DNA from 3 places in the Streptomyces sp. NPDC028907 genome. Region 1 is predicted to be linked to each of the others. Evidence: riboswitches for the same ligand, from Rfam matches in the RefSeq annotation. Region 1 holds a riboswitch; each other region holds the start of a gene.
The links. Region 1 has a riboswitch for cyclic di-AMP ahead of ACZ4UU_RS18860 (M23 family metallopeptidase). Riboswitches for the same ligand answer to the same signal wherever they lie in the genome.
Positions count from the first base shown of each region.

Region 2: another riboswitch for cyclic di-AMP. It lies ahead of ACZ4UU_RS21335 (transglycosylase SLT domain-containing protein); the one in region 1 lies ahead of ACZ4UU_RS18860 (M23 family metallopeptidase).
Region 3: another riboswitch for cyclic di-AMP. It lies ahead of ACZ4UU_RS04880 (transglycosylase family protein); the one in region 1 lies ahead of ACZ4UU_RS18860 (M23 family metallopeptidase).

Region 1 is NZ_JBVHVE010000005.1:637,696-641,515, reverse strand. Features, by position in the region: gene ACZ4UU_RS18865 (DUF6250 domain-containing protein) at 1-350, opposite strand, end outside; gene ACZ4UU_RS18860 (M23 family metallopeptidase) at 566-1,513, opposite strand; cyclic di-AMP (ydaO/yuaA leader) riboswitch at 1,518-1,676, opposite strand; gene ACZ4UU_RS18855 (alpha-galactosidase) at 1,984-3,820, opposite strand, start outside.
Region 2 is NZ_JBVHVE010000006.1:489,177-492,996, reverse strand. Features, by position in the region: gene fahA (fumarylacetoacetase) at 1-39, opposite strand, end outside; gene ACZ4UU_RS21340 (HAD family hydrolase) at 365-1,207, shown strand; gene ACZ4UU_RS21335 (transglycosylase SLT domain-containing protein) at 1,241-1,981, opposite strand; cyclic di-AMP (ydaO/yuaA leader) riboswitch at 1,987-2,171, opposite strand; partial or broken gene ACZ4UU_RS21330 (CocE/NonD family hydrolase C-terminal non-catalytic domain-containing protein) at 2,443-2,833, opposite strand; partial or broken gene ACZ4UU_RS21325 (hypothetical protein) at 2,955-3,207, opposite strand; partial or broken gene ACZ4UU_RS21320 (peptide MFS transporter) at 3,449-3,820, opposite strand, start outside.
Region 3 is NZ_JBVHVE010000002.1:105,995-109,814, forward strand. Features, by position in the region: gene eno (phosphopyruvate hydratase) at 1-204, opposite strand, end outside; gene ACZ4UU_RS04880 (transglycosylase family protein) at 520-1,203, opposite strand; cyclic di-AMP (ydaO/yuaA leader) riboswitch at 1,208-1,407, opposite strand; gene ACZ4UU_RS04885 (LysM peptidoglycan-binding domain-containing protein) at 1,617-2,672, opposite strand; gene ACZ4UU_RS04890 (cytochrome P450 family protein) at 2,839-3,820, opposite strand, start outside.

The DNA of each region.
Region 1 (3,820 bases):
GAGCGGACGTCGAGGGCGTTCCAGAAGTTGTTCAGGTCGGAGACACGGTCGTTGGGCCCGCCGGCCGAGACGGCGGTGGCCGTGTACCCGATGACGTACGGCCCTTCGAGCCGCTTCTTGAACCACACCGTCGCCCCGCTCGGCACGTCGATCTCCAGCACCCCGCGCGCGGCGCTGACGGTGCCGCCGTCCTGCAGCTCGGTCTCCCACTGGCCGAGGCCGTGGCAGAAGTCGTCCTGGGCGATCAGCCGGCGGCCGGGAGAGGCGGCACTCGCCGCGCCGACCGGGGCCAGCGCCCCGAGGGCGACGCCTGCGGCCAGGACTCCGAATGCTCTGCGCGTGGTCGTCACGGGAAGGACTCCTTCGCTGTGTGAGGACGTGGAAGGCACCATGGAAAGCGCTTGCTCCAAGCGGTCGGAGATCACTCTCCCCCCATAGCCCCCGCCCTGTCGACACCCCGACCCGCCCAGACGCCCGCTTCAGGACACACCGAAGGCCGGACCCGGGGATCGGGGTCCGGCCTTCGGTCGCGTGTCAGGCAGGTGGTCTGCGCGAAGAACCGCCGTCAGCCGATGGCGACGCCCTTGGAGCGGAGGTAGGCGACCGGGTCGAGGTCCGAGCCGTAGTCCGGCGTGGTGCGGATCTCGAAGTGGAGGTGCGGGCCGGTCACGTTGCCGGTCGCGCCGGAGAGGCCTATCTGCTGGCCCGCAGTAACGGTCTGGCCGCTCGAGACCGAGAGCGAGGACAGGTGGGCGTACTGGGCGTAGTAGCCGTCGGCGAGCTGGATGACGACCTGGTTGCCGTACGCGCCGCCCCAGCCGGCCGAGACGACGGTGCCCGCGCCGACCGCCTTCAGCGGGCTGCCGGTGGGGGCGACGAAGTCGACGCCGGTGTGGTAGCCGCTGGACCACATGCTGCCCGCCACCTTGTAGGCGGTGCCGACCGAGGCGCCGGAGACGGGGGCGGAGAAGCCGCTGGTCGGGCCGGCGTTCTCCGCGCTCTGGGTGGTCGTGGTCTTCTTCGCCGCGGAGGACTTCGAGGCGGTCGAGTCGGCGGAGGACTCGGAGGAGGAAGACGAGGGAGCGGAAGACGAGGGGGCGGACGACGACTTGGGGGCGCTCGTCGTCGCCTTCTTGCCGCCGAGGGAGAGCTTCAGGCCGGGGTGGATCAGCGACGGGTCGTCGCCGACGGCCTCGCGGTTGTCGGCGTAGAGCTTCTTCCAGCCACCGCTGACGTTCTGCTCGTCGGCGATCTTCGAGAGGTAATCGCCGACCTTCACCGAATAGGTCCGCAGGCCCGCCTTCTTGTCGGAGGCCTTCTTCTCGACGGCCTTCTTCCCGGCGACCGGAAGAGACTGAACGGCTTTTTCCGAAACGGACTGCGCGGGAGCGGCGTGGGCGCCGGTGGCACCGATGAGCGGGAGAGCGAGAGCGGCTCCACCGGTTCCGGCGACGGCGATGGAGCGGGTGAAGCGCTGGGACTTCGGGCGGCGGTGCTTACCCTTGGCGGGCATGGCGAATTCCTCTCCGGCGCCTGCGAGGTGAGCTGTCGGGTGCGGGCTGGAGATGCCCGGCCGCGTGGGGACGCGACTTGACCCCAAGCCTGTTCCGGAGACCGGAACAGGCGGTTGTACCTGTGGGTCCCCCGCTCCTGCCGTGCACGGGTGAGTTTGCGCGGGATCCGGTCGGCGGCAGGATTCGGCGTCCGTCCGGATTGGTGGCGAACGTAAGCGAGGAAGACGCAAGGGAACAAGTGAGGGGTTCCGTCCGAATGCGTTCCTGTTGATCCCTTGTGGGAAATACCCGTCACCCTGCGTGAATTATCGGGGCATCGCCGGACTCAAAACCCCTTGAAAAGCACGTGAATTACATGGACATGACGGGCGACGCACGGTCACGAATATGACGCTCCTCACGTGACGCCGCTCCACCTTCCTTCGCTCCAGAGCGAGTTGGAATGAAGGCATCAATTCGGACAGAAACCCTAGATGCGACGCAGTCGGATAACCGTCGCATCGAGGTCGCCACGCAAGCCTGCGCGAAGTCCGTGATGTGCCAGTACGGCACCTCGGTGAATTTCGCCCGTTTCAAGGCATTCATACGACGCTGTCGAGTCGAGGGCGCGCAAGCGCAGCGCCGGGACGGGCTCGCCGAAGCTCTGCGCCTGGAGCCAGGCGAAAACAACCGTTTCGTCCCCGAGTGAGTACTGCACCGCGCTCAGCCCACCCCGCGGAACCCGCAGCCGATACAGGTCTCCGCGCTGCACCACCGGCCGGATCTCCTTGTAGAGGGTCACCCATTCCCGGGCCTCGGCGAGTTCCTCCTCGGTCCACCGGGTGAGGTCGCCGCCGACCCCGAGCACCCCGGCCATGGCGCTCACGAACCGGAAGCGCAGGGAGCTGGCGCGGTGGTTGAGCATGGCGTTCGGACTGTCGGTGACCCAGGCGGCCATGGCCCGGGCCGGGTGGAGCTGGCTGAAGCCGTGCTGGATGGCGAGCCGGTCCAGGGGGTCGGTGTTGTCCGAGGTCCACACCTGGTCCGTGCGGCTCAGCACACCGAGGTCGATCCGCCCGCCGCCGCCCGAGCAGGACTCGAAGGCGACACCGGGATGGGCCGCACGCAGCCGGTCCAGCAGGCCGTACAGGGCGCGCACATGGTCGACCCACAGTCGCTGCGGATATGGCTCGCCGGGCCAGCCGGCGTCGGTGAAGCAGCGGTTGAAGTCCCACTTCACATAGTCGATCGGGGCGCTGGAGAGGATCCCGTCGAGGCGCTCGAAGAGGTACTCCTGGACATCCTCGCGCGCGAGATTGAGTACGAGCTGATTGCGGAACTCCGTCCGCTTTCGTCCCGTTTGATGCTGAGCCCACTCGGGATGGGCGCGATACAACTCGCTGTCCGGATTGACCATTTCCGGTTCGACCCAGATGCCGAACTGCATGCCGAGCGCGTGCACGTAGTCGGCGAGCGGCTTGAGACCGGACGGAAAGCGGTCGGGGTTGGGCGTCCAGTCGCCGAGGCCCGCGCGGTCGCTGGTACGCGTCCCGAACCAGCCGTCGTCGACGACGAAGAGCTCGACGCCGATGGCCGCGGCCCGCCGCGCGAGCAGACTCTGCTGTTCCTCGGAGATGTCGAACTCCGTCGCCTCCCAGGAGTTGAACAGCACCGGCCGGTCCTGGTCGGCGTCTGGGATCACATACGCGCGCTGGTACGCGTGCCAGGCGCGGCTCGCCCCGCCGAAGCCGCCGTCGCTCCACAGACCGGCGAAGACTGGTGTGGTGAAGGACTCCCCCGGGGCCAGCCGCAGCAGGCCCGAGTCGTCGTGTCCGGCCCCGCCGGTGATCTGCACGCGCGCGTCGGGGAGTTGCGCGACGGCGATGCGCCAGGACCCGGACCAGCCGAGGGCGCAGCCGTAGACCTCGCCCCGCTCCTCGGTGGCGTCCGTGTCGAGGGCGACCCACGGCAGGTGCTGGTGCCCGGTGTGCCCGCGGCGGCTGCCGATGACCTTCTCACCGTAGGTGAGTGGAGCCCGCGCCAGCCGGGACTCCGCGCCCCAGCGGCCGTGCAGCTGCGACAGCCGCCAGTCCTCGCGGTCGGGCAGCGTCCAGGTGGCCGAGTCGGCGCGCAGCAGCTCCAGGGCGGGCCCCTGGTTGTCCAGGGTCACCCAGCGCTCCACGACGTCCCCGCGCATCCGGTAGTGCAGGGCGACGGTCAGCCCGTCGTCGCAGAACCGCAACCGCAGCTCGTCCCCGTCGGTCTCGTACCGCTCGAAACGCCACTCGGTGCCGCGCCGCTCCTCGGTGCGCACGGACAGGGCGGGC
Region 2 (3,820 bases), on a different contig from region 1:
GCCGAAGGGGTCGCCCTCGGGGAGATCGAAGGGGGGCATGGGGTGCTGCCTCACTCTCTTACGCTCCGTGCCATGTGGTCGGGCCACACGTTACGGGTGAGGTGCCGGTCTTGGGCAGTACGGAACTCGCGTCGCCGGGGCCGGCGAATCACCAGGTCGCGGCGCACGGTCGAGGCTCAGGCCCCCTCCCGCGTAGGCGATGGTGCGGGTCGAGGGACCACGTGGGGGTGAAATCGCAACAAGCGGAAGGAAGTTGTGCACACGGAAACAGAATCCGAACCGGAACAGGTGTCAACACATGTGAACACAGCAGCCGTCCGGTTCACGTCGAGTCGATGGGGCTTCCTGTCCGTATTCTCTGATCATGGCCCCACCCATCGCATATTCACTCATCGCCACTGACCTGGACGGGACGCTGCTCCGAGGCGACGACACGCTCTCCGACCGTTCCCTCGACGCGCTCGCGCAGGTCGCGGCGGCCGGTGCTCAGCACCTCGTCGTGACGGGGCGGCCGGCGCCCAGAGTGCGGCCGCTCCTCGACGTCCTGGGCAGCAGGGGGCTCGCGGTGTGCGGACAGGGCGCGCAGTTGTACGACGCCGGCGCGGACCGTCTCTTGTGGTCGATCACCCTGGACCGGGAGTTGGCGGAGACCGCGCTCGGCAAGATCGAGGCCGAGGTCGGGGAGGTGTACGCGGCCGTCGACCAGGACGGCGTCGACGGGCTCACGCTCATCGAACCCGGGTACCTGATGCCGCACCCCACCCTGCCCGCTGTCCGTGTCCAGCACCGGGACGACCTGTGGTGCGAGCCGATCAGCAAGGTGTTGCTGCGCCATCCCACCCTGTCCGACGACGAGTTGGCGGCGACGGCGCGGGCGGTCGTGGGCTCTCTCGCGACGGTCACCATGTCCGGGCCCGGGACCGTCGAACTCCAGCCATGCGGCATCACCAAGGCGACCGGTCTCGCGCTCGCCGCCGAGCATCTCGGCCTCGGCGCGCACGAGACCATCGCCTTCGGGGACATGCCCAATGACATCCCCATGTTCGACTGGGCCGCCCGCGGGGTGGCGATGGCCAACGCCCACCCCGAACTCAAGGCGGTCGCCGACGAGATCACCCTCTCGAACGAGGACGACGGCATCGCCGTCGTCCTCGAGAGGTTGTTCGCGGGCGTCAGCGCGGGCGCCCTGACCGATTCAGCCCAGTAAGGGTGAATTAGCCCACTCGATCCTGCTTCAGGGCTAGTAAGGGCCGTTCACATTGTCGATCGAGCCGTACCGGGCGGCCGCGTAGTTGCACGCGGCCGCGATGTTCGCGACCGGGTTGAAGGGGTCGTAGACGGTGCCCGGCACGTGGTAGGCCGCGAAGGTCGGGTCGATGACCTGGAGGAGGCCCTTGGACGGGGTGCCCGCGGCCGCGTTGGAGTCCCAGTTGTTGATGGCCTGGGGGTTGCCGGACGACTCGCGCATGATGTTGCGGTGGATGCCCTCGTAAGATCCGGGAATCCCGTTCTGTCCCATGATGTCCAGAGCGTTGCGGATCCAGCCGTCGAGGTTGTCCGGGTATGTCTTCACCGAGGACTGCGTGGCCTGGGCGACGGCGGACTTCTTGGCGGGTGCGGCGGCCTTGTCGGCGGTTGCGCTCGCGGTGCCGGCCTTCTTCGTCGCCCGGACCTCCAGGTCGACGCCCGGGTGGATCAGCCGGGGGTTGTCGCCGATGGCCTTGCGGTTGTCCTTGTAGAGCTGCTTCCAGCCACCCTGGGCGTCGTACCGGTCCGCGATGCCGTAGAGCGAATCGCCCTTTTTGGTGGTGTACGTAAGGGTATTGGCCTGCGCGGCGGTGGGGGTCTGGGCCGGCTGGGCGGCGCTCGCGGTGGTCGCGCTCAGGAGCGGGAGCGCGAGGGCTGCGGTGCCGGTGCCTGCGATGGCGACGCGACGAGTGAGCGGGTTGGTGCGGGGGCGGCGGTGCTTGCCTCGGGGCATGGCGCTGTTCCTCTCCGGCGCCTGCGAGGTGAGCTGTCGGGTTCGGGCGGGAGATGCCCGGCCGCGCCGCTGAGCGGTGGCGCGACTTCACCCCGAGCCGGGCCGGTGCGCCATCAAGGCGTCCGGTCCGGCGACTTACCTGGGTCCCCCGCTCCTGCCGTGCGTGTGTGAGTTCCGGGGATGGATGACACGGGCGGCGGCAGGATTCGGCGTCCGCCCGACGAGCGGGAACGTATGCGAGAGCACATGTCCGAAACAAGTGCCGGGGCCGCCTGACGTGCCGGTTGACCATGGTCTGGTGCGTATGGGGTGCTTGATCCTTTGCGGTTGCCAAGCCTCAACTTGTGTGTGGAACAAGGGGAGACGAAGGTGCGTCGGACGGGGTGTGTGGCCGGGTGTGCGTGACTCAACTCACTGGCATCCACAAGAGTGGCAAATCGGGCAATGGCTCCAACTCGCCTTTAACTGGCCATTCGTGGAGTCCGTTTTTCCCGTGTCCGACGGAAAAGTACTTCTTCGCCCTCTGTGTAGATCACCTCGTTGGAGGCGATGAGGTCATGCCGATCGCAGCTGATCTCGGAGAGCATCCGCACCGTCGCCTCCCAGCCGAGCTCCGGGCGGTGCACCCGGATCGACCCGGTCCGAGTGGGTGCGGGCAGCTCAAGGGGTACGGCCTCGGTTGCGCCCGGCTCGCGCGGCGCCACGCCGTCCCGGCCATGACGTGCAGTCAGGTTCAGCGCCCCGCGTGACCAGGGGCGAGGAGCCGTCCGGTGCCAGGTCGCAGAGCCGGGCGACGACTTGCTCGCGCGGTATGTCCGACGTCAACCTCAGCTGTACCCTCGCCCGCCTCAACGCTCAGGTCTACTCGCCCACTTCGACGGGGTGGGAGTCGCTGACGCGGAGCGCGGCAGGGGCTCGGACATGACGCCGGTGTCCTCGGACGGGCGACGAAGGCGCACATGGTCGACGGTCAGGCGGCATGTCGACCGGTGAGGATGGAACCTCCCGTGCAGTGCACGTCGTTGTCATAGCGATCGTCCGTCGAGCAAACCATGACGATCGCCTTGAGCCGGTCGGTCAGGCGGTACAGCAGGTATTCGAGGAGCGCCGGTACGGGCTCGTTCGTCAGCGGGCGTCACGCGCGCGTACAGCAGGGTCCCGTCCCGGAGCGGGTTGCGGAGGTCGTGATGGGTCGTCTCGTGGGGGAAGGACGTACGGATGTGTATGGGCGGGATCCCTGTCGGGTCAGTGCGTCGGATGCGTCGAGTGCGGCGAATGCTTTGTGGCGGGTCAGTCCACCGGGTGCATCGTGCGGCTCAGCCAGCGGGTCGCGGCCATCACGGCGAGGCCCGCGACCACCGCGACGGGACCGTTGACGCCGAAGTAGGTGGGCTTGGGGACGTCGTCGTAGAACTTGACCGTCTGGGCCTGGGTGCCCTTGGCCATGGCGAGGGAGGGGAACCAGACGTGCTTCCGGCCGGCCAGGTGGCCCCGCCCGAGGACGTACCGGGCCAGGCCGAACATCATGTCGATCGCGGCGGCCGAGAAGCCGACCATGGTGGCGACGTTCGGCTTGAGGAGTTCCGTGCTCGCGCTGAGCAGAGCCAGCCGCCCGCAACGGACACCAGATGGACGAGCGTGCTGGAGGCGGCGGAGGCGGCGGAGGCGGCGGAGCCGGCCGACATGCCCATACCGCCGGGGGCGAGGGTGGCGGCGCAGTGCGGGACGAGGATGGCCTGCATGCCGAGGAACGAGAAGAGTCCCCAGACCTCCAGACCGGAGAGCTTGAGAAAGCTCTGGGCCGGCCGAAGAAGGCGTGGTCGGCGTGCGGCGGCGGCT
Region 3 (3,820 bases), on a different contig from region 1:
CTTCTCGACACCCTTGCCGAGGTAGCGGTTCTGGTCGCCGTCGCGGAGCTCGATGGCCTCGAAGGCGCCGGTGGAGGCGCCGGACGGAACGGCGGCACGACCCGTGCTGCCGTCGTCGAGGCCGACCTCGACCTCGACGGTGGGGTTGCCTCGCGAGTCGAGGATTTCCCGGGCTACGACGACGTCGATGGACGGCACGAGCATCTCCTTCTTGGGATGTGACGCGGGTACGCAGTCCGCGGTGGGTACTGCGAGACGAGCCTAACCGGCTCCGGGCGTTCGGCCAGCGGTCGACCGCCCCGTGGGACAGAACCGAGAGTAAATTGTTTCCGAACGGAACAAAGACTTCGGCACAAAAGGGGCCGACGCACACGGTCCGGCACAAGAAACCCCGCCCCGGTGCGTACGGGGGAAGACGCACCGAGGCGGGGAGTTCGCGGGGACGGGGGTGACCCTCACGAGACCTTCACTCCGAGGTCCACGGATGTGAGGGCGGTGTGGTTCAGCTGTCCCCCTGTATTACTTCAGGTGCAGCTGCTGACCCGGGTAGATCAGGTCGGCGTCCTCGACGATGTCCTTGTTCAGCTTGAACAGCTTCTCCCAGCCGCCCTTGACCTTCTTCGCCTCGGCGATCGAGCTGAGGGTGTCGCCCTTGACGACCTTGTACTCGCCGTCGCCCTTCTTGACCTTCTTGCCGGTCGGGGTGGTGACGGTCTTGGTCGACTTCTTCTCGGCGGCCGGGCGCTCGGCGGAGCGGGAGGCCGGCTGCTCCTCGGTGGCGCGGGGGGCGGTCTCGGTGCTCTGCGAGGCGCCGGAGCCGTTGTAAGGGGCGCTCGACAGGCCGGTGCCGCAGTGCGGCCAGGCACCCTTGCCCTGACTCGCGAGGACCTTCTCGGCGATCTCGATCTGCTGGGCCTTGCTGGCCTGGTCGGCGGTGGAGGCGTATGCCGTGCCGCCGTACGCGGCCCAGGTGGAGGCGGAGAACTGAAGGCCGCCGTAGTAGCCGTTGCCGGTGTTGATCGACCAGTTGCCGCCGGACTCGCACTGGGCGACGGCGTCCCACTCGGAGGCGGTGGCGGCGGAGGCGCTGCCGGCCGCCATCAGCGGGGCGGCGACGGCGGCGGCACCGGTGACGCCGACGACGGCTATGGCGCGAGCGGCCTTGGACGGACGACGGTGCTTGCCCTTGCTGGAAAACAGCATGGAGAGATCCCCTCACCGACGCCTACGAGGTGAGCTGTCGGGTTCGGGCCGGTTGAGTTGCCCGGCCGCGCACGCTCGCCTCTCGGCTGCTGCTGCGCGACTTCACCCCAAGCCGGCTCCGGCCGTGCGGCCCCGAAGGGCCTCAACTGCCGGACCCGGCGCAAACCTTGGGTCCCCCGCTCCTGCCTACGGCGCTTGACGCGACGACTGTTCCCGGACGGCCGCCGGCAGGATTCGGCGTGACGGCTGTCGGGGCTCGCACTGGTGGCGAGCGGTCATGACCGTAGACACGCGATTCCGGGAATTACAAAGACGATCAGGGCTTCTGAGATCTATCTCTCACTGCATTCAAAACGGACATTCAGGTGCGAATAGTGACGCGAACTGGCGCTGCATTTCGCCCTGTTCAGCCGTTATTCGCCAGGGACGTCCAGGGTCTGACCGGCGAAGATGTGGTTCGCGTCAGGGCCGATGGCGTCCTTGTTCGCCGCGTACAGAGCGCGCCACCCGCCGTCGAGGTCAAGGGAGTCGGCGATGGAGGCGAGAGTGTCGCCGGCGCGGACGCTGTACGAGGCGTGGCGCCCGGAGGACTTGGCGGACTCGGCGGCACCGCCGTCGGCCTCGCCCTCGTCGGCACTGGGACCGCGGTGCCGCCCGGAGCCGGCCGTCTCGGCGTCGATCGCCCCGGTGTCGACGAGGCTCCAGGAACCGACGTCCTGCACCACATCGTCCTGATTGTCCCCACCGATCGCCTCCACCGGGGAGCGGTCGGGCGACTGTGAGGCCTTTACGCTGGGGGACGTTTCGGACTTAGCGGAATCATCCGCCGCAGGCGCTGAAGGGGATGAGGAAGAAGAAGGGGAGGAATCCCGCGAGGGCCCGGACGAAGCATCCGAGGATTCACTCGGGGTGCCGGACGGGTCGTCGCTCTGGTTCGACGCCTCGGACGAGTTCGACCCACCGGACGACTCGGACGAATTCGACGAGCTGGACGAATCGGATGAGTTGAGCGAGTCGAGCAAGCCGGATGAGCCGGACACCTCGGAGGGGGAGTCCTCCTCCACTCCGGTGTCGAGGTCGAGGGCCCCGGATTCCTTGGTGAGTCCGTTGACCACCGCGCAGGTGCCCCAGGGGCTGGTCCCCCGGGCCGCGAGAAGGTCCTGGGCCACGGCTATCTGCTGGGAGCGGCTAGCCAGGTCGGGGCTGGGGGCGTAGTCGAGGCCGCCGTACCTCTCCCAGTCCTCCTGGGTCAGTTGCAGTCCGCCGTAGCGGCCGGCGCTCTCGTCGGCGGCGCTCCAGGATCCCCCGCTCCTGCATTCGGCCACCTTGTCCCACACGGTGCCGTCGGCGGCGCTGGCACTCGCGGCGCCGAGCATCGGGATGGCGATGGCGGACCCGGTCACTCCGGCCGCGACGAGGATGGCCGGGGCCTGACGAGGGCGACGGTGACGACCGTTCCCGGAGAGCATGCGGGGACCTTTCGCGAGACAGCGGTGACCGCGGCGCGTGAAACCTGGACGCCGACGTTGATGCGTGAACGTAGCGGCAGACGATCACTTGTCACAAGTTAATGCCGCGCAGATCACGTGAAGATCACAGACAAGAGCGCGTGTCATGTTTGCCGAGGGGACGCACTCACCCAACCGGGGTGAACTCCACCGGAAGGGTGCGCAGTCCGCGCATGATGAGTCCGCCGCGCCATCTCAACTCGCCCGGATCCACGGCGAGTCGGAGGTCCGGGACGCGGGTGAGGAGCGTGCCGAGGGCGGTCTGGCCCTCCAGGCGGGCGAGCGGGGCGCCGAGGCAGTAGTGGATGCCGTGGCCGTAGCCGAGATGCTGGTTGTCGCGGCGGGCGAGGTCGAGGACGTCGGGGTCGGCGAAGCGGTCCGGGTCCCGGTCGGCGGCGGCCAGGACGACGAGGACGGGATCGCCGGGCGCGATGTGCCGGCCGCCCAGGGTGAGCGGCTCCGTGGCGAAGCGCCAGGTGGCGAGTTCCACGGGGCCGTCGTAGCGGAGGAGTTCCTCCACTCCGGTTTCGAGGAGGCCGGTCTCCTCGGCGGCCAAGGACGTCTGCAGGCGGGCGCGTTGCTCGGGGTGGGTGAGCAGGGCGTAGGTGCCGTTGCCGATGAGGTTGACGGTCGTCTCGAAGCCGGCGAACAGCAGGATGAAGGCCATGGCCGCGGCCTCGTTCTCGGTGAGGTGCTCGCCGTGGTCGGAGGCGCGGATGAGGCCGGAGATGAGGTCCTCGCCGGGGGCGGGGGTGTCGGGGAGTGCCTCGCGCTTGCGGTGGATGAGCTCGGCGAGATAGCCCCGCATCTTCTTCACGGACCGGGCGACCCCGCCCCTGGGGCCGCCCTGATGGCGGATCATCATGCCCGCCCAGTCACGGAAGTCGTCCTGGTCCTCGCGGGGAACGCCTAGCAGGTCGCAGATCGCGTAGATGGGGAGCGGGAAGGCGAACTCGTGGATCAGGTCGGCGGTTCCCTCGGTGGCGAACCGGTCGATGAGCTGGTCGGTGAGCTCCTGCACCCGGGGCGCGAACTCGGCGACCCTGCGGGGCGTGAACGCCTTGGAGACGAGCCTGCGCAGCCTCGTGTGGTCCGGCGGGTCGATGTTG